DNA from 2 places in the Priestia sp. 3CA3 genome. Region 2 is predicted to be linked to the other one. Evidence: riboswitches for the same ligand, from Rfam matches in the RefSeq annotation. Region 2 holds a riboswitch; the other holds the start of a gene.
The links. Region 2 has a riboswitch for S-adenosylmethionine ahead of AC1VNJ_RS14800 (hypothetical protein). Riboswitches for the same ligand answer to the same signal wherever they lie in the genome.
Positions count from the first base shown of each region.

Region 1: linked by a shared signal. The riboswitch ahead of metE (5-methyltetrahydropteroyltriglutamate--homocysteine S-methyltransferase) and the one ahead of AC1VNJ_RS14800 (hypothetical protein) in region 2 are both predicted to bind S-adenosylmethionine.

Region 1 covers NZ_JBXENJ010000002.1:663,721-668,214, forward strand. Annotated here, with positions in the region: gene AC1VNJ_RS08620 (acetate uptake transporter) at 1-113, opposite strand, end outside; gene metE (5-methyltetrahydropteroyltriglutamate--homocysteine S-methyltransferase) at 256-2,550, opposite strand; cobalamin riboswitch at 2,701-2,889, opposite strand; SAM riboswitch class I at 2,969-3,079, opposite strand; gene AC1VNJ_RS08630 (hypothetical protein) at 3,160-3,411, opposite strand; gene AC1VNJ_RS08635 (hypothetical protein) at 3,669-3,839, opposite strand; gene AC1VNJ_RS08640 (metallophosphoesterase family protein) at 3,997-4,494, opposite strand, start outside.
Region 2 covers NZ_JBXENJ010000005.1:124,484-128,977, reverse strand. Annotated here, with positions in the region: gene AC1VNJ_RS14810 (VOC family protein) at 1-745, shown strand, start outside; gene AC1VNJ_RS14805 (M20/M25/M40 family metallo-hydrolase) at 764-2,377, opposite strand; gene AC1VNJ_RS14800 (hypothetical protein) at 2,844-3,086, opposite strand; SAM riboswitch class I at 3,155-3,256, opposite strand; gene AC1VNJ_RS14795 (amidohydrolase) at 3,320-4,474, opposite strand.

The sequences.
Region 1 (4,494 bases), on a different contig from region 2:
ACCCCAAGCTTTTGAAACGATGCAACAAGTGTCACCATGGCAAGTCCGAATAGGCCTAGCGCTGATGGATCCGCTGTTACAATTTTAACGTGCTGCGTGCTGTTGTTACTCATGTTGTACCTCCCTGATTTTAAAAACACCTTTAAAAAGATACAAAAATCTACGGGAAGTGTCAATGGATATTTTTGGCCTTTAAAAAACCCATAAGACCAAGCAGTGTAGCGTTTACACTGCTTGGTCTTGACTTTCTTGTTATTAAGCGTTTTGTAATAAATTTTTTCTTGTTTGTTTTGCAGACTCAACCATCACTTTTAAAGCTTCCACCGTCTCGCTGATTCCTCTTGTTTTAAGACCGCAGTCGGGATTAATCCAAAACAATGCAGGATCAAGCACTTTTAGAGCGCGGTCAATGTTTCGTGTCAGCTCTTCAAGCTTCGGTACGCGCGGGCTGTGGATATCATATACGCCAAGTCCAATTCCCTGGTTATACGTATGTTTTTCAAACGCATAAATTAATTCACCGTGGCTTTTGGACGTTTCAATGGAAATCACGTCGGCATCAAGCGCTTTGATCGCATCAATAATCTCTTCGAATTCCGAATAGCACATATGCGTGTGAATTTGCGTCTCGTTTTGCACCGATACCGTGGCTAATTTGAACGCGTACACCGCGGCGTTCAAGTAGCTTTCCCAGTTTTCTCGTTTTAACGGCAGTCCTTCACGCAGCGCCGGTTCATCTACTTGAATCATTGAGATGCCCTGACTTTCAAGTGCTTCCACTTCTTTTCTAAGAGCAAGCGCAATTTGATTTGCCACGTCGTAGCGCGGGATATCATCACGCACAAATGACCAGTTTAAAATCGTAATCGGCCCCGTCAGCATTCCTTTAACAGGCTTATTGGTTAGAGACTGTGCGTAGACCGTTTCTTTGATCGTCATCGCCTGCTCGTACGAGACATCTCCGTAAATAAGCGGCGGCTTGACGCAGCGAGAACCGTATGATTGCACCCAGCCAAACTTCGTAAACTGAAAGCCTCCTAATTTTTCACCGAAGTATTCAACCATGTCGGTACGCTCAAACTCTCCGTGCACAAGAACATCTAAGCCGATGTCTTCTTGAATTTCAATCCATTTTTTGATTTCAGCGTTAATGTACGCTTCATATGCTTCATCGCTTAACTCTCCTTTACGCCACTTCAGACGCTCTTTTCGCACTTCTTTTGTTTGCGGAAAGCTTCCAATTGTTGTCGTTGGAAGAAGCGGCAGTTGAAACGCTTCTTGCTGAACACGTTGACGTACGTCAAACGGCGCTTGGCGCTCTGCTTTATAGCTGTGCAGCTGCTTCAGCTCTTTTTGCACGTCTTGGTGATTTCGAAAAGATGATCCATTTAATGCTTGAATCGCCTGTTTGCTTACACTTATTTCTTTTTCAATTGCTTCTTTTCCTTGCTGCACCGCTTTTGTTAAAAGCATGATTTCCTTTAGCTTTTCATCTGCAAAAGACAGCGCGTTTTTTAGAATTGGCTCAATGGTTTTTTCGCTTTTCACCGTGACAGGAACATGTAATAAACTTGATGAAGGCTGCAGAATCAAACGGTCTTTTGATACGGCTTCTTCAATTTCCCTGATTGTTAAAAGCTGTTCGTCCAAGTTTTCACGCCAAATGTTTCGTCCGTCAATCACTCCTGCTGCCAGCACTTTATCAGTTGGAAAACCATATTTATTAAGTGCCGTGAGATTTTCGCCTCGGTCATGTACAAAATCCAATCCAATTCCGTGAACAGGAAGAGCAACTACTTCTTTATAGTAATCTACGCTGTCAAAATACGTCTGCAAAATGACTTTTACATTCGGTGCCGCGTCATGCAGGACTTGATAGACTTCTTTATACAGTGCCAGGTCTTCTTTTGATAGCGTTGTAGCTAAAACCGGCTCATCCATTTGTACCCACTCCACGCCTTCTGCCTGCAGCTCCGCTAAGATTGTTGCATAAAGAGGAACAAACTGTTCAACTACTTTCTTAAACTCACTTTTTTTATATCCTTTTGACAGCTTCACAAATGTTACTGGACCTAAAATAACGGGCTTGCCTTTGATATTCAGCTTTTGTTTTGCTTCTTTGTAAAATTGAAGCGGGCGATTTTCTACAAGTGCCGGCGTACATTCCTCAAGCTCGGGTACGATGTAGTGATAATTTGTGTTAAACCATTTTGTCATCGTAGAGGCTACGGCACCTTTTGTTCCTCGCGCGATGTCAAAATACGTTTCAAGCGATACCGGGCCTCCGTTATATTCAAAGCGCTTTGGCACCAAACCAAACATAGCGGCTGTATCTAACACGTGATCGTATAAGCTAAAATCGCCGACTGGAATCAGTTCAATTCCTGCGTCACGCTGTTTTTTCAGATGCCCAAGACGAAGAGCTTCAATTTCCTGTAGAAAGATATCTTTCTCTAGCTTTCCTGCCCAAAACTGCTCAAGCGCTTTTTTCCATTCTCGTTTTTCACCAATTCTTGGATAACCTACATTTGAACTTTTTACACTGCTCATTTTTTCCACTCCCTGTATATTTTTTTATCGCTAAACTAAAAAATCTCCCTTTTCGAAATGAAAAGAGAGATGATACGCATACTTAACTAAAGTTGAGATAGCCTGTTTTTCTCAACACGTATTCCTCACTCCTCTCTATATCCCGTAGAGCTTAAGTGCATACAACAGGCAGGTCTCCTGACTTAGGTTCATCGCTTCCTATCCCTTCCCATTTCAACATGAAACAGTGGTTAATAAGTTGCTCCCCATTACAGTGGCGGGACCGCGCCGGCTTTTCACCGGTCTTCCCTTTTAAGCTGCGTACATTCGTTACACAGCACCTGATGCATTTCTATGAAATTGTTCATTCAAAACACCTTCACATAAAATAAAAAGCCTCTCTATTATGAATAGAGAGGCATAGTATCTATGAAATCCTCTCTTATTTTTCAAAGCTGTACGCTTTGCAGGATGTAGCACCTTTTTAACAAGATTGTTAAATGGTTGCCGGGCTTCACAGGGCCAGTCCCTCCGCCTCTCTCAATAAGAGTTTTAATTGTTTATAATATTTTGAATGTAGAGTCATCTTAACACCTTACATTTATGTTGTCAAAAGAAATTTCAAAAAAATTAGTTTTCAGGAGGCGTTGACGCTAATTTTTGCCTTAACAATTTGTAATCATCTTTTCGATGTGTTTCGATCAAGTCTTTTGCTCCTTGATGATACCCTGAAGAATAAATGTACTCTACCGCCGTTTCGATAAGCATTCTCTTTTCTTCCGCACATTCTCGGTCCATTAGGGGGAACAGTCTACCTAAAAGGTCATTTAAATCTTCCTTAATAAAACGATTGAGTCCTTCTTGCATCTTTTCGTTTGCCATGATAGCTCCTCCATTTGCTGTGTATGTTCTAAGTTTCTATGAACAGGCATTTCACTGTGAATGTTAAGATAAAGTTAAGTCATTAAACAGTATATCAAGTGAATGTTTTTCTTCAATTACATATGTAATACAAATATATGACAAATATAGAGAATATATCATCATTCACTATCTATTATAACGCTTGACTGAGCCTTCTGCTACAAGGTTTCGTACGGTTTTCTAAAAGAGGGTGGACACAACGAAGTGAATCCAATCTAAAGGCAAATGGGATACATGAGCTGAATCGCTTGTGACACCGCAGTTGATTTCCGTACAAGACTTCGCTTTGCGCGGGCGGTCGCTGAGCCTCCTCGTCGCATACACTCCTGTGGGGTCTCACCTGTTCCGCTTTTCCCGCAGGAGTCTTCGTCTTGTTCTCCAATCACCTGCTAGAAAGACTTATACACATGAAATCTACGTTTACCCTAATAAAAAAAATGAACCACTAATCAAGCATCTTGATCAATGGTTCATTTTTCATTTCGTCTAAAACCCTTTTTTCCCAGCCTCTTTTTTTGAACCTAGCTTTCTACTTTCTTGTTTTTACAAACAATTTCTTCGAGGTCGTCCAAAATCCTTCCAAAGAAGAGGTCCTAAAATGTCGTACCGGCTAACAAAAAACTCCGTAAAATTATAATTATTTAAAATTAAAGGCGGTTCAAAATCAAGGGGTGCACCCGCGCCTCCTGATAATACAAAATCAGTACCTCTTCCAAGCGTAAACGACCCGTTTCTGTTTTTTCTAATAAACTGCTCGTCATACGCATGCACGTGGCTGACTAACACTTTTTTCACGCGATGTTCTTGAATTAAATCAAAAAATTCTTGACTTTGAGGAGTCGTTACAGGAAAACCTCCCAGGTCTGACCACCGGCCAATATTTGGCTGCGCATGCATAGCTACAACGGTATTACGAGGAGCATCCTCTAGCTGCTGCTCTAAATAATTCAGCTCTCTATCTGTAAATCCATATATTTTATTCTTGGGACTGATGATATTATTTAATGCGATGCACCGGAAGTTAAAGACAGGAATATCAAT
Region 2 (4,494 bases):
TCAGAAAGAACTAAACGAATACGGAATCAATGTTATTAAAGGCGGCATTCATGAAAAATGGGGCACTTTTAACACGTTGGCTTACTTTAATCTTAGCTATATTGAATGGCTTGGGCTTAGAGACATCGCGTTAGCTCAAAACGTTACAGATAATAACCTTATTCAGCAGCTTGTTAACGAACATACACCGGTTGGTCATTTTGGTCGATTTGCACTCCGTACAGATGATATGAATTTGCTGATAAAAGAGCTGGAAAGCAAGAACGTCACTGTAAAAGGTCCTGTAGCGGGTTCTCGTCAAACCAATGATGGAGAAAGACTTCAATGGAAAATGTGTTTTGTTGAAGCTGATCACGATTCCCTGCCTCTTCCTTTTTTTATTGAATGGGGTGAATCAGAAGAAAAACGCAAGCCAAAGCTAGCGGCTCTTTCTTCTCACCAAGCTGGTCAGCTGCATCTAAAAAATATTTACTGTGCTGTACATAACCTCGAAGAATCCATCAGCAAGTGGACGAAACTGCTGGACGTTCAGTCTGGCGAAAGCTACAAAGACTCTTTACTTGATGCACGTTGTCAAAAACTATATGTCAATGGAGGAAACCTTATTTTTTGCAGCGGAACCCAAGGTGTTGTCCATGATACATTAAAAAAAGTTGGAGAGCGTCCATTTTTGGTTGAATTGGATCACGCTCTAACACCGCAACAAATTACCGTACAAGGAGCTTCGTTTAAATTCAACAAATAAACATCCGCAGGCGGATGTTTATTTCTGCGCTTCTTTTATAGCTTGATAAATGAAATGAGGCAAAATTTCAAAGGAATACTGAACATCTAATCTTTCGGTCCATTGATGCGCATCTCTTCCCAGCGGTCCAATGTTCAGCACCGGCATCTTCAGCTCCTCTAGCTCTTCTAGCGGGATATGATATCCTTTATTCCATAGAGGCATATTGGCTACTAACGTGTTAAATGTATGAAGCGGATGCTGCAGGCTGGCATAGCTTAAATCCGAAATTCCACCAAAATAACTTTGTTCAACTAGCTCCACTTGGAATTGCTCTTTGGCAGTTGCCTGTACGTTTGACAAAATCTTTTGTACAAAGAGATCATCATGTGAACAAACGGCCGGGTAAAAAGGCGGCGTAAAAAATAAGACTATCATCGGAGCTGCTTCTTTACATAAACCAGCTAAAGAGTTTACTAATTTAATGGTTTTATTTCTGTCATCATCTTCTTGTGCCAAAAGTGCCGCTTCCATTTCTTGCACATATTTTTCACCGTGCTGTTTGACTGCATGAGTATAAAGTTCTTCATACGTCCATACGTTCACGTCAAGAGATGAACCCTCCATTCCCGCAGCGTACTGCCTAGCGGCTTTATTATAATGTTTTTTTACATTCAAAGCCGCTTTGTCAGCCGATTTCAACAGCAAATCTGTTACTTCTTTAAGAGAGCGGTTTAACATAAATAAATTAAATAATACAACGGCAGAGTGCGGAACTTGAACGGAATACTCTTCTTTTAAATCTTTTTGTATCAGCACCGTAGGAGGTGGACTCGTTTCATTTCTTACTTTTTCGCAAAAATCAACGTTTAGTTCTATTTCTTTTGTTAAATAAGAAGCTAGTAAATTAGCATTTAAACCAGCTAGCGGTTCCCCTACATGAGTTTCTTTTCCATAACACAAAAAGCTTGGCATGATCTTGCCAATCGATCCTGAGTACACATAGTTCGTTTGATCACCAGGATAGCGGCTGAACACTGGTTCTGCATTTAGCATGAGAGAAAAATCCAGCTGATGTTTGCACGCAAGTTCTAAAAGAACAGGCACTGCTTTTCTCATTCCGAGCGAATTTACTTCTTCATCCGGTACCGACAGAAGCAGGATGTTTCCGTCAAACTCTCCGTTGCATGCTCGTTCAATCATACTGATATGCAGAGCAATACCTGCTTTCATGTCCATCGTTCCTCGGCCAAAAAGCCAGTCTCCTTTTATCATATCTTTTTGTACGTGCGCCGGAACTTGTTCCATATCATTATAAAAAGTACTCGTTAACGTATCAGCGTGAAAAGCATCCTTTTTCCACTGTCCATAATCTTGTACATCCACTACGTCGTAATGACTGACTAATACAACTGTTTTATTCGTATTTTTCCCTTCAACAAAAGCTGTGACAATCGATCGCCCGTCTCCTGTTGAATGAAGCTCAACTTGCTCGTTTTTTTGAAAGTAAGGCAGCTTCAATAAATACGACGCTATCGATTCAGCCATTTCCACTTCTGCCATCGTTCCTGTCACGCTAGGTATAGAAACCAATTCGCTTACAAGCTTCTTTAACTGTTCTTTTGTTTGATACAAAGATGTTTTGTTCGACATACCCTTCATCTCTTTCCTTTTTCTAAATTTTCCATCAAACAAAACGATTCGTCAATCCCTTTGACAGAGACCCTTTCATTCTATCCCTATGTATCATAGTATGCGCTTCCTTGACGCACATGATAAAAAAAGAGTGCGCGGCTAGGGCTAGCACCGCACACTCTTTTTTTTACTTTTCGTCATCTTCTAAAAAGTCTAGGATACGATCAATAAGCTGTTCGCTTCCTGCATCGTTTCCATGTTCAAGAGACATTTCCATTTCAATGCTCCTTTCATAAAATATTCTTGTTTTATAACATACCACAATTCATTTCGAATGTAACCTTTAATTTGTGTAAAAATTTCGACAATTTATGATTAATTTTAAAGCCTAGTGAGTAATGAATATACCCACCAGATTCTTCAATTGTCAAAAAAAATGCTTTCTATTTAAAAACACTTTAAAAATAGAGGCGCGAGCAGACTTCTATAAAAGACAGCCTACTCGCTCAAGCTTGGAACAGCATGATGAATAAATTTCTAGTTCATTTGCTTTTTGTACATCTTTAATATCTATGCCTACAGCATATGTACGAACATGGTTTTCGACCACAATTTCATAAAATGTTTCTAATTCACGATAAGCTACTTGATAATGCTTTCCTAATAATTTTACGGCTTCCTTTAATGCTTTCTCTCCTGTATGTGCTGCAACTGCTATATGACTCATAAAACCCTCTCCTTTTAGAAAAATAAAAAAAACTCATTTTGCTTTGATGCAAAATGAGTTTTTCACCCGTTTTATCACCCAAAGCACATGCTTTGCTGGTAGGAGCACCTTACATTCGTAGGTTGCTGTGGAGTCAAAGAGCCAGATCTCTCGTCCACTCGTGATAACTTTTTTAATTTAAAATTTATTTTATCAAACAATTCCATCCGCGTAAATAGAAAAATAAAAATATTTTAATTTTTTTGGTAATGGAATGAATTCAAAAAGTCAAAGCTTAGATTAGCAAAATAAGAAGCTGCTACAAGTAATGCCTCTTCATTTAATGAAAAAGAAGGATGGTGCCATTCATATTCTCCAGCCGTACCCATCCATACAAAAAATCCTGGTACACGCTGCTGATATACGGCAAAATCTTCTCCTCCAGGCGATTGTTCAGCTTCTACGACTTGATAACTAAGATTCTCTGCAGCGTTAATAACCAATTTTTCCAGCGTATCATCATTGTTTACTACAGGAAGATACGGATACCATTTAACGTCTACTGAAGCGCCGAAAGCTGCTCCAATCCCTTCAGCAGTTCGTTTCATAAGAGCCGGTATTTTTTCTCTCGCTTCTTCTTGAAAGGTACGCACCGTTCCTTCAAGCGTTACTTTGTCAGGAATGACGTTCCACGAGCTCCCTCCGTGGATTTGAGTTATGCTGACAACAACATTTTGAAATGGGCTGAGATTACGGCTGACAATGGTTTGTAAACTAGTAACAATTTGACCAGCAACAGCAATCGGATCTACTGTTTTTTCTGGAATACCTGCGTGACCGCCTACTCCTTTGACGTCAATTTCAAAACGATCAACGCTTGCCATTAAAGGTCCCGATTTGACACCAATGGTTCCTACAGGAAGATTCGGTTTGTTATGCATTCCAAATATCGCTTCTACTCCTTCGAGCACACCTGTTTCAACGAGCATTTTTGCCCCAGAAGCCGTTTCTTCGGCCGGTTGAAAGATAAATCGAACCGTACCGCAAAGCTCCTGCTGACGCTCTTTGAGAAGAATGGCTGCTCCGATTATAGAAGCCGTATGAAAATCATGTCCGCATGCGTGCATAACACCGTTCACTTCAGAAGCAAATGGCAGATTGGTTTTTTCTTCAATTGGCAGCGCATCAATATCAGCTCGAATAGCGATAGTAGGTCCCGGCTTTCCTCCCACAATTTCCGCTACTGCTCCCACGTCTAAATGGAATGCATCCGCTATAGAAATATCGTAGTGCTTTAACCACTTTTTAATACGTTTAGTTGTTTCATATTCTTTCATTGAAAGCTCTGGAAACCGGTGCAGCTCACGGCGTATGTCTATTAGCGTATTTAGTAGTAATTGATCTGTCATATTTATCACTCTTTCACATT